2 regions of the Bacillus sp. PK5-006 genome follow, and region 1 is predicted to be linked to the other one. Evidence: predicted binding sites of a transcription regulator. Region 1 holds the regulator's gene; the other holds the start of a gene.
The links. Region 1 encodes LexA, which represses DNA repair genes until DNA is damaged. Its sites were predicted from a motif close to CGAACATATGTTCG; they were not measured.
Positions count from the first base shown of each region.

Region 2: the regulator LexA is predicted to act here: its motif matches at 3,682-3,695, upstream of M1D84_RS08050 (DNA polymerase IV).

Region 1 covers NZ_CP096414.1:1,951,267-1,957,288, forward strand. The annotation lists gene tkt (transketolase) at 144-2,147, opposite strand; gene M1D84_RS10160 (DUF896 domain-containing protein) at 2,335-2,565, opposite strand; gene M1D84_RS10165 (YneB family resolvase-like protein) at 2,635-3,282, opposite strand; gene yneA (cell division suppressor protein YneA) at 3,300-3,611, opposite strand; gene lexA (transcriptional repressor LexA) at 3,770-4,390, shown strand; gene M1D84_RS10180 (hypothetical protein) at 4,435-4,881, opposite strand; gene M1D84_RS10185 (IseA DL-endopeptidase inhibitor family protein) at 5,177-5,719, shown strand; gene M1D84_RS10190 (STAS domain-containing protein) at 5,752-6,022, opposite strand, start outside.
Region 2 covers NZ_CP096414.1:1,548,993-1,555,014, forward strand. The annotation lists gene coaA (type I pantothenate kinase) at 1-606, shown strand, start outside; gene M1D84_RS08040 (MDR family MFS transporter) at 640-1,875, opposite strand; gene M1D84_RS08045 (YolD-like family protein) at 2,075-2,419, opposite strand; gene M1D84_RS08050 (DNA polymerase IV) at 2,435-3,667, opposite strand; gene M1D84_RS08055 (YfmQ family protein) at 3,820-4,269, opposite strand; gene M1D84_RS08060 (GNAT family N-acetyltransferase) at 4,549-5,028, shown strand; gene M1D84_RS08065 (GNAT family N-acetyltransferase) at 5,025-5,999, shown strand.

The DNA of each region.
Region 1 (6,022 bases):
AAATGTGAAAGAAAGAATTGTCTATATATGAAGCAAGAAGAAACTAGTTTTGTCAAAAAAACAAGAAAAAAGAAAAAAGTTTGCAGAGCGGATGAAAATGCTCTGCAAACAGATAGCAAAAAAGCATGATGCTTGGAGTTCGTTTATTTATTCAGCTTCGCTTTCACACGGCTGACTACATTGCTGACAGTAAAGCCGTATTTCTCGATAATGGTTTCTCCTGGTGCAGAAGCGCCAAATTTATCAATTGCAATCACGTCACCATCAAGACCAGTGTAACGCTCCCAGCCAAGTGAAGCACCCATTTCAATTGCAATACGTGCACGTACTGCTTTAGGAAGAACGGATTCTTTGTATTCGTCTGACTGCTGATCGAAGCGATCCCATGCAGGAAGGCTGACAACAGATGTGCGGATACCTTCTTTTTCAAGTGCCTTTTGCGCTTCTATGGCTAAACCAACCTCAGATCCTGAAGCGAGTAGAAGTGCTTCTGGCTGTGCATCAGCTGCTTCAACCACAACGTATCCACCTTTTTCTACTCCCTCATATGCCTTCTCTGGTGCCTGGTCAATCGTTGGAAGGTTTTGACGAGTAAGAACTAGTGCTGTCGGTTTATCCGTTGAAGATACAGCTAGTTTCCACGCTGCAGCTGTTTCATTTCCATCTGCTGGGCGGATAACGGAAAGGTTAGGCATCGCACGCAGTGAAGCAAGCTGTTCAACCGGTTCATGCGTCGGACCATCTTCACCAACAGCGATACTATCATGAGTAAAGACGTAAGTGACTGGAAGTCCCATTAAGGCAGCAAGACGAATTGCTGGTCTTAAGTAATCTGAGAAAACAAAGAACGTTCCGCCGAATACACGAAGACCGCCGTGAAGTGCCATACCATTGAGTGCTGCACCCATTGCAAACTCTCTGACACCGAACCAAATGTTTTTGCCGGCATAATTATTTTTACCGAAATCATCTGTGTTTTTAATCGTTGTTTTATTTGATCCAGCAAGATCAGCAGACCCGCCAATAAAGAAAGGTACTTGCTTTGCAATGCCATTTAACACTTCACCTGAGGATGCGCGGGAGGCAAGGCTTGAACCTGCTTCATAAACAGGAACCTCTTGATCCCAATTTTCAGGAAGCTTTCCTTCAATCGCAAGCTTCAGCTGTGCTGCCAGCTCTGGATATTCTTTTTCGTATTGCGCAAACAATTCATTCCACGCTGCTTCTTTTTTCTGTCCAGCGTCTTTGACAGCTTCTTTGAAATGATCGTACACTTCAGAAGGTACATGGAAATCTTCTTCAAACGTCCAAGAGTAAGCTTCCTTCGTCAGCTTTGCTTCCTCGCTGCCAAGCGGTGCACCATGCACACCAGACGTTCCCGCACGGTTTGGCGATCCGAAACCGATCGTTGTTTTCACTTCGATTAATGTAGGTCTGTCTGTGCTTTGCTTCGCCTTTTCAATAGCAGCTGTTACTTCTTCGATGTTGTTGCCGTCTTTCACGTAAAGAACTTCCCAGTTCATCGCTTCAAAACGATTCTTCACATTTTCAGAGAATGAACGATCTAAATCGCCATCTAAAGAAATGTCATTTGAATCGTAAAGAACGATTAAACGGCCTAAGCCTAAATGACCAGCAAGTGAAGCTGCTTCAGAGGAAATTCCCTCCATTAAGTCTCCATCTCCGCAAATGCTGTATGTATAGTGGTCTACAACATGAAAGTTGTCTTTGTTATACGTTTCCGCAAGATGTCTTTCTGCAAGTGCCATTCCTACTGCCATAGCAATTCCCTGGCCTAGTGGACCCGTTGTCGCGTCTACGCCTTCTGTGTGTCCAAATTCAGGATGTCCAGGTGTTTTGCTTCCCCATTGGCGGAATTGTTTTAAATCGTCTATGCTCAGATTGTATCCGCTTAAATGAAGCATGCTGTATAGAAGCATAGAACCATGGCCCGCAGATAAAACAAAGCGGTCTCTGTTAAACCAATTTGGATTTTGCGGACTTACGTTTAAGTGATTCGTCCATAAAGCGTACGCCATTGGTGCAGCACCCATCGGCATTCCTGGGTGACCGGAATTCGCTTTTTCAATTGCGTCTATGGAGAGAGTACGTATTGTTGCAATAGATTTCAATTCAATCGTTTCCATATAAATCCCCTTCCGTATCTTGTGTACACCATTATCATAAATCTACTGTCCTTTTTTCACAACTATTTCACGCTGAAAAAGAAGGATTTTGTCACATTTAGTTTATCGATCACCTAAAAAGTTATGCAAATATGAAAAAAGACGAGAATATTCTTCCCATCTTTTCAAAATTCAAGAAATCACAGCCTTAATGAAGGTTCTGATCTTTTTCTCTTTTTAATTTTTCTGGTGTAACATCGTTTCCTTCAGGGTCAACGATTTTAACAGTTTTAAGTGTATTTTTCATAGAAGAACGAAAAGCTTTCAAATACTCTTCTCTCAACTGCTTTTGTTCTGTTTTTTCAGCGTCTGATAAACCGGTCTCTTTCGATTTTTTTGAAAGCTCATTTATTCTTGCAAGCTGTTCTTTAGAAATCATGACAAACTCCTTTAAAGCATTTTCTCTACATACTACTAAATATCAATCATTTTGACAACAAATCACGCTTTAGGTGGTAAAGCCTTTTTCATATTCTTGATACCTTCTATGCACCGTTGCTTTTGAAATGTCAAAACCTAATGCCTGAAGAGTTGCGGCAATTTCGGCGAACGTCATGTTATTTTTTCTTAATCGAACAATTTCTGATATCGGCACTTCAATACGCTCACGGCCAGGTGCATGGTTCTGCTGCCTTAAATTCAGTTCAGGCTGATATCCGCGCTCAACAGCCCTTTTCATCCCCCGCTTGATTTTCAGGTTATGAATTTTCCGTTGGTACTCTTCGACGACTCCTACAATCTCGATGACCATTTCATCTGCTTCTGAAAGCTCAAGCTCTCCTCTATGAAACATGCTGTATACCTTTACGTTCTCTTTAAATAGACAATGAAGAAGCGCAATTTTTGCTTGTCCTCTTCCAAGACGTGTTTCATCTTGGATAAGAACGGCATCGATCGACTCTTCCTTCAGTGCAGCAAGCATTTCAAACACGCCATCACGATCTAGCTCATATCCACTTGCTTTTTCTTTGATGACTTTGACCACATTCATCTTGTGCATGGCAGCTAAAGCCAGCAGTTCTTCTTCTTGTCTTTTCAGCGAGGTTTCCTGCTCTTCTTTCACAGTGCTTACTCTCGCATAAATGATTGCGTTCATGTCTTCAATCGACCTTTCTACTGTACTGTTGCAAGCTGATATACGACTGGATGCTCTTTTTTCACGGGTATGACAAGAATGTCTCCAGGCTGGATTTCTGTTGAAGCAAGATCATTGTGTTCTGTTACCCAGTCAATAAATGCATTTTTGTCGATTGATTTGCTGTCATTTACTTGATCAGCTAACCCCCACAGAGTATCTCCTGATTGAACCTCTATTTTAACATATTGATTTGAATCATTATGGCTTGTGACTGCAATAAGTGAGAGAAAAATGCCAACGATGAATGAGAATACCCCAATAAAAATAATAGATTCTTTTAACCTCATAATGTCATCTCTCCTAATAGAATATGTGTTCGCTCTTTCTGTCTCTCATTATAAATACGAACAAACGTTTCTGTCAAACGTTTTTTCGAACCTATGTTTGTACTGTTAGGAAAAACATGCTATAATTTCTTTAAAATTGACGTTTTGAGGTGCAAAAGATGACGAAGCTATCAAAAAGACAACTCGATATCCTGAAATTCATCAAAGATGAAGTAAAAAGCAAGGGTTATCCCCCATCCGTCCGTGAAATTGGAGAAGCTGTCGGTCTAGCATCCAGTTCAACGGTCCATGGACATTTAGCTAGACTAGAAACAAAGGGTTTAATTAGAAGAGACCCGACAAAACCTAGAGCGATCGAAGTACTAGATGAAGAGGAAATGAATATTCCAAAGAGTGCTGTAATGAACGTTCCAGTCATCGGAAAAGTAACGGCAGGCCTTCCTATCACAGCTGTTGAGAATGTAGAAGAATACTTCCCTCTTCCAGAGACATTTGCTGCACCAGACGAACAAGTGTTTATGCTTGAAATTATGGGAGAAAGTATGATTGATGCAGGTATTTTGGACAAGGACTATGTCATTGTGCGTCAGCAAAGCACTGCTAACAATGGTGATATTGTGGTCGCCATGACAGAGGAAGATGAAGCGACAGTGAAACGTTTTTATAAAGAAGATACACACTTTAGATTACAGCCAGAAAATCCATCAATGGAACCGATTATTTTACAGAATGTGAGTATACTAGGTAAAGTGATTGGCGTTTTTCGAAATATTCATTAAAAAAAGCCGGTATTCATCAGCTGCTGATGAGAACCGGCTTTTTCTTATGCACAAGAATAGGCAAGAATACTTGAGCTTGGGAAGGAACCAAATGTAAAGTTCGGCCATATAAAGCCAGTTGTTCGGCCAAAAGGCTGTGAGGAAAGAACGAACATTAAAAATACTTGGCCGTTTCTCAAAAGCACAATCGTCCATCTTCTATTACATCCCGCTGCAAATTGTACAGCTTGATGGCCTCCCCCTGCACCATGCCCAAATAGAAATGACTGCATACTTTGAGGCTGAGAGAGTGCTTGCTGATACTGCGAAATCATATGCTGCGGCGGTGCTGGCGGTGCCGATTGTCCGCCTGACCCTTGACCTGGCCAAGTACCTCCTCCAATCGGAAACCCAGGAAAACCTCCAATTTGAGGAATAGAAATCGATGGCAATCCCTGCATCTGCCTATCATATGAGTAACCATTCCCCATACCTTCATACGGATGATACATATTAAACACCACTTTCTTTAGACATTCATCACGACAGTATATGCCTTAAATAAAAAAGAGTGTTGAACGTCTAAATAGAAATTTTTCCAAAAGACGTTTCGTTCTTCTTTAGAACGGTTAAATAATGATTAAGAAGAAAAATAAAAAAAATGAAAACTTTTTGTCTCCCTCAAACGTTATATAATTAGAAACAAAAGAAATAAAAAACATTTAGATTTAATACTTGTAATATCTCTGTAATTATTGTAACATTTGTAACATAAGAAGTTTTCATTGAGAAAAGGAGGCAATCGCCTTGAAAAAATTATTTGTTTTATTAACTGCTATTATGCTTATGATCTCATTACAAACAACAACATTGGCCGCTTCCAAGAAATCAGCCGCTTTGACAAATAAAGAAGCGTTACATATTGCCCTTGATGCAAGAGAACATTTTTGGAGTGCAATGTCAGGCTACAAAATTAAAGACCATTCTAATGTCAAATTAAAATCATTTACCTATAAAGATATGACGTACAACTATCTTTCTAAAACATTTGATACAAAGAAAAAATTAAACAGCTACCTATCTCAAGTTTTCACTCCAGATGCCATCAAACATGGTTTAAAAGATTATCAGTTCATTGTTCATAAAGGCAAAATGGCTGTTCCAGTCGGTGATGGAGACAACATGCTCAATTGGGAAAAAGCCACACCTAAACTTGTTTCTAAAAAACAAACGGTCCGCACATATGAATTTACTGTCCCAACTCTTGATGGACGCAAAGTAAAACGAACTGTTACGTACGAAAAAGTACAAAAAAATTGGAAAGTCACACAAATTGACGCTGTCATCTAAATAAAAAACCAGGCCTTTCATCGGCCTGGTTTTTATATTGAAGAAAATTCAGTCATTCGGTCCAGCGCGTGAGCAAGTGATGATGCCGTGCGAAATTCATTAAAAGGAAGCCCAAGCTGCACTGCTGTTTGGGCAATTTCTGGTCTAATCCCTGAAATGGTCGTCTCTACTCCAATTAACCGAAGTGACGTGACAAGATCAAAGATTTGATGAGCCACCATTGTATCAATTATGACCACACCCGATAGATCAATACATAAATGCTGAACACCTTTTTGCGAGCACTGATTTAGCGTATTTTCT
Region 2 (6,022 bases), 400 kb from region 1:
GGGCTGAAGGTGAGTCTTGTGACAACAGATGGCTTTTTATATCCTCAAAAAGAATTAAAGGATCGAGGGCTGATGGAAAAGAAAGGCTTCCCGGAAAGCTATGATGTCAAAGCCCTGCTGTCTTTTTTGAATGAATTAAAATCAGGTAAACAAACTGTGCATGCCCCGGTATATTCGCATCTGACCTATGACCGGCTAGAAGGGGTGTATGAAACAGTAGAGGATGCGGATATTGTCATCATTGAAGGAATCAATGTGCTCCAATCACCAGCGCTGGATGATCTGAAGGATGAACCGCGTGTGTTTGTATCCGATTTCTTTGATTTTTCGATTTATGTAGACGCCGCTGAAACGCAAATTCAGTCATGGTATAAAGAACGATTTCGTTTGCTAAGAGAAACAGCCTTCCAAGACCCTGAATCCTTCTTTCATCAATATAAAGATTTGACGGATGAAGAGGCAGATCAAATGGCAAGCACCATTTGGAATACCGTGAACCGCCCTAATTTATATCAAAATATTTTACCGACAAAATATCGGGCTGATCTCATTTTGAAAAAAGGGGATCAGCATAAGGTGGAAGAGATCGCCATCCGCCGGGTATAAAGAAAAAACCGCTCAAACGAGAGAGCGGTTTTTTTAATGATCTCCACTTACTTTAACAGCTATGGCTGCTGCCGATCGCTTTTTTAGACGGTAATATCCAATGAGTAAGAATGGAACGCCTGCGATGGTGATCATTGACAAGACCGTAAAAATGGAGAGGGGATGGGCTGCGCCAAAATAGTCAATGCACAGTCCGCCGACAAATGGTCCGATGACACTGCCGAGCTGAGAAAATCCCATCGCCCCAAAGTACGATCCCTTCACTTCAGGCTTTGCAATATTGTCTACAAAAAGATCCATCATCGCAAACAGCAGAACCTCCCCAATTGTAAACACGACAATGATGAAAGCAAGCATGCCGAGACTTTGTGAAAAAGCAATGGCAAACAAACTGCCGGCAAGAAGAATATTCCCGGTGGTCAGCGACAAAATGGTGGAGTAGCGCTTTGCAATCATGATGAGCGGGTATTGTATGACAATGACAACCACTGCATTTAAAGATAAAAGATATCCAAACAGTTTAGGACCATCCTCAATCATAGGTGACGCTGATAAGTATTGAGGCAGCGTTGAGCTTAAATGCGAATACCCGAACGAACATAAGGTAACGCCGATGAGGATGATGCTAAAGACTGTATCTTTTTGGATAATGGAAAGGGCTTTTTTGACGCTGATTTGTTTCGTGTTTTCTGGAGCAGCAACTGGATGCTTCTGAAATTGCCAAGCCAGCGTTAATCCGTATAACAAATAAATGAAGGCAGCGACAAGAAATGGAAATGTTGTTTTCGATGATCCAAGATATAAGCCAAGCAGCGGGCCGAAGATTACACCGATGTTAATGGCCGTATACCGTAAATTAAAAACAAACAACCGAATACTTGATGGGGTGACATCAGATAAGAGCGCCTTAGACGTTGGTTCAAACAGTGCCCGGCACAGTCCGTTTAAAGCGTTCATGAGAAAGAAGACCCAAATGGCATCTGCAAACGCAAAGCCAACAAAGACAAATGACCAGCCGAAGATGGATAGAAGCATGACTTTTTTTCTGCCGATTCGGTCAGAAACATAGCCGCCGTAAAAACTCGCCACGATCCCAATAAGGGAGCTGACGGCAATGATTAACCCAGCTGAAGAAGCTGAGGCCCCTTTGACTTGTGTCAAATAAACGGCTAAAAAAGGAATGCTCATAGACGTCGCCATTCGGCCGAATATGGTACCGATGATGATTGTCCAACTAAGTGGATGTAAAGTACGTAAGTTATTTTTCATGCTGTTTCTCCCCTGAGTGTTAAGATGTTCCAATCATACATGAAAAATTGTGCAAATTAAATACACAATTTGATGGAGGAGACATCCGTCATATGGCAGAGGAGCCTTTAATGGCCCCGCAAATTCGAAGTCTTGTTTTTTTCTCCCGGTGCTTCTATGTCTTTTAGTATGCTGATTCGTACGATCACTTAAAGACAATTTAATCAAGATCAATCGCGACAATTTGCTGCAAGGACAGGTGGAGAACATCTTCATCATTGACGATTTTTATGCGCTGCGTTTCATAATGAATGGTTTTCACCCAGCCCCAAAACTGCTGTTTCATACCTGCTGCAGCATATGTCACGCAAATCGCTTGGTCCTCTGTAATCGACTGTGTGATCAAAAAATTCATTTCCTCTAGCTGATCAGTACTCAGCGAAGGAGGTGTGTATTCTTTTTTTTTCCGTTTTTGAGCAAGCAGCTGTTCACGGTGCTCTGGGAGCATCATTCGGCTTGATTCCCACATGATGTTGTATCCAGGTGTTAATTTATTGGGATTCATGGCTGTTCGCCTCCGTTATTTGTAATGTCCACCAATTTTTTCGGCGCGGTGATACGCCTGCCCTGCGCTTGTTAGTGACGAAGCGTGCAAGAGTGCAGCAGGTCCATACTTCATATGGATCGCATCAAATACTTTGCTGAGTCTGTCTTTTTTGAAATGGTGATCAAATAAACTCAGCTGATATTGGCTGTCAGGCTGCAGCTGCGAGAGAGTAATACCTACACTGCGAATGGGCTGGCCGTCCCAGTGCTGCTGACATAGCTGAATAGCTGCTTCTGCAATATCTGTTCCGTATTGTGTGGGTGAATGGAGCTTGATTTGTCTATGAAATCCAGTCGGATGAGAAAAATCAGCGCCTCTTACGCCAACAGACACCGTTTGCCCAACATAATGCTTAAAGCGCGCACGTCTTGCCACTTCTTCACTCAATTCAAGAAGGGCGACTTTGATGTCCTCAAAGGACGCATAATCATGGGGAAGGGTCATATGATGCCCAACCGCTTTTTGCTGATCATGTGTGTGAAGAGTGACCGGGGAAGGGTCGTGTCCTAAAGCAGTTCGCTGCAGAAGCTCCCCGTTGATTCCCCAGCGTTTTTTTAGCCGGTCTAACGGATAAGCAGCAAGCGTCCCGATGGTACTGATGCCCATTCGTTTTAAATGGTGCTCCATCCGTTTGCCGACGCCAAATAATTTTCCAATCGGAAGCGGCCATAAATCAGCCGCAACCCGGTCTGCACGAAGTTCATAGATGCCAGATTTGTTTTTTTTAGCAAAATGGTCACAGGCCATTTTAGCGAGCACTTTATTAGGGCCAATGCCAACACGTGCGTAAATGCCTGTCTGGTTCATAATGGTCGTTTGTATATTTTGAGCGATCTCGCGCGGCGAACCGAGTAGTGTCACACTTCCCGTAATATCGAGAAACTGTTCATCAATTGAATAGGGTTCGACAAGATCTGTGTATTGTTCAAGCAGTTCTGTCATCATGACAGAGACATCAAGGTAGCGCTGCATACGTGGACGTACGACGACGGCTTCAGGGCATTTCTCCTTTGCTTCCCATAATCTTGATGCATTTTGTACGCCCCGTTTTTTAGCGAGCGGGCAGGCCGCAAGTACGACCCCGCTCCGCCGCTCGGGATCTCCTGAGACGATGAGCGGCACATCCTTCAAATGGGGAGCCTCCACTTTTTCGACTGACGCATAAAACGACTGCATATCCACAAGCAGAATGGCTCGTTCATTCATGATTTTCACCTCTTAGAACGTATGTTCTGTATACATTTTAACCGCCAGAAGGTGAAATTGATACTGGTAAATCATTCAAAGAGAAGAGTGTAAATCCATACAAAAAAGACGAAGTGTCTCCACTTCGTCTCATCTGGGTAAAATGAGTCATTTTAAGCATGTGCTAAGTTATTTGATGTTTGGAGCGGCTCAGAACGCAAACGATAGGCCGTTAGTTTTTTCTTAGGCTTATGGGTAAACTGCCGCACCACATCCACATGGTCATCGTAATGATACAGATAAAGGGTTACATCATGCTTGCCAAGCTTTGTTTGCATGGTAAGCGGCGCCGGCCCTTCCTGCGGATGAAGAAAACGCTCTTCGTCACCAGGATAAATATAATAGCGTTCAATAAAGATCGCATCATTAAAATGTTGAATAATTTCGGATGTTTGCTGATCATCGAGTGGACGTCCTTGAAACGTCATCGTTGTTTGATCACTTGTTACTTTTGCATGCACCGCATAACGACTAAAAAGGCGTTCAACAACACCCGAAGGCAGCGAAGTGACAAGCAGCTTTAAAAGACTAAACACAACAAGTGAAGTAACAATCCAAACCAATATCATCATCTCCAATAAACGTTTGTTCCATTTCCTATATGAACCATCTTAACATAACAAAAGAATGGATCTTTCGCATAAAAAGTGAACTTTTTGAAATAAGTGTGAAGATTTAAAAGGAGATGATAGCAAAAGAACGAAGAACCAACAAAGCTGAAAGGAAAAAAGGCTGATACATCACCTTTACAAACAATTGATCAGACAGGTAGACTATTGAAACAGTTGATTTTTTGTGAAAAAAGAGCGGTACAGCTAAAAATGAAAAGGGGCGAGGCCATCATGATACGTCAAGTGAAGCCGTCAGATTTTTATGCGGTCACATCCGTCATTCAAAGCTGGTGGGGAGGCAGAGATTTACGAGCGAAATTGCCAAAGCTATTTTTCGAACATTTTCAGCAAACAAGTTTTGTCGTTGTTGAAAAAGGTGAACTGATCGGCTTTCTAGTCGGTTTTTTATCGCAATCGCATTCAGATGAAGCGTATATTCACTTTGTTGGGGTACATCCAGACCACCGGAAATTGAAGATTGGCAAAATTCTCTATCAAGCGTTTTATGAAGCGGCTGAAAAGGAAGGAAGAACAACGATTAAGGCTATTACAGCTCCTGTCAATAAAGTCTCGATTGCTTACCATACAAAGCTCGGTTTTCAGATAGAAAAGGGAGATAAAACAGTGGATGGTATTTCAGTTTTTTCAGATTACGACGGCATTCATGAAGACCGGGTGCTATTTGTGAAAAAGCTGGAGGCGAAAGCATGATCATCAGACTGGATCAAAAAAATGAAGAACAAGCGAAAGAGCTGTTACATATCCAATTGGCTGCATATCAGCGGGAGGCAGAACAAATTGGCTATCAAGATTTACCGCCCTTAAAAGAAACGGTTCAAGACATAATAGAAACAGATGAGATTTTCATAGGCTTTGAAAAAGAGGGGCATTTGTTAGGAATCGCTTCATATGAACTGCATGATGATCGGATCATCCTCAGCCGGTTAGCTGTGCACCCACATCATGTCAATCAAGGAATCGGGACAGCGCTCCTGCAATCCATTATCCAGTATCAAAAAACAATCGAGCTCACAACAGCAGAGGCAAATACACCAGCAATTAAGCTTTATGAAAAACTAGGGTTTAAACAAAAGGCCCGTTTGCAGGTGGAAAACAAGCTGATGTTAACAAAGATGGAACGTTTGATGCTTCGAAAGGTGGAAGTGATTGAATACCAATCGAGCTGGCCAAAACAATTTCAAGATGAGCATGACAAGCTGAAAAAGATAGTTGGCGACAACTGGGTATATGGCCACCATATTGGCAGTACGTCAGTCATAGGAATGGCGGCTAAGCCAATTATTGATATCTTGCTAGAGGTGAAGCATATCAGCACGTTAGATGAGTGTAACCCCCTGTTTCGCCAGCTTGGATATGAACCGCTCGGAGAAAATGGACTCAAGGGAAGACGTTTTTTTAGAAAAGGCGGCTTGAACCGAACACATCACGTTCACGCCTATGAAGCCGGCCATGATGATGTAAAAAGGCATTTGGTGTTCCGAGATTATTTAAAAGCTGCACCTGATCGTGCCAAAGCCTATGCAGATAAAAAGCGTCAATTGGCAAAAGCCTATCCTGAAGATATGGCAAGTTATATCAAAGGAAAAGATGAGCTCATTAAAGAAATTGAACAAGAAGCGTACAATTGGTCAGACCAGTTAAAGACAAATGATCAGACATAAGAGCTAACAGGGCGTGAACATGT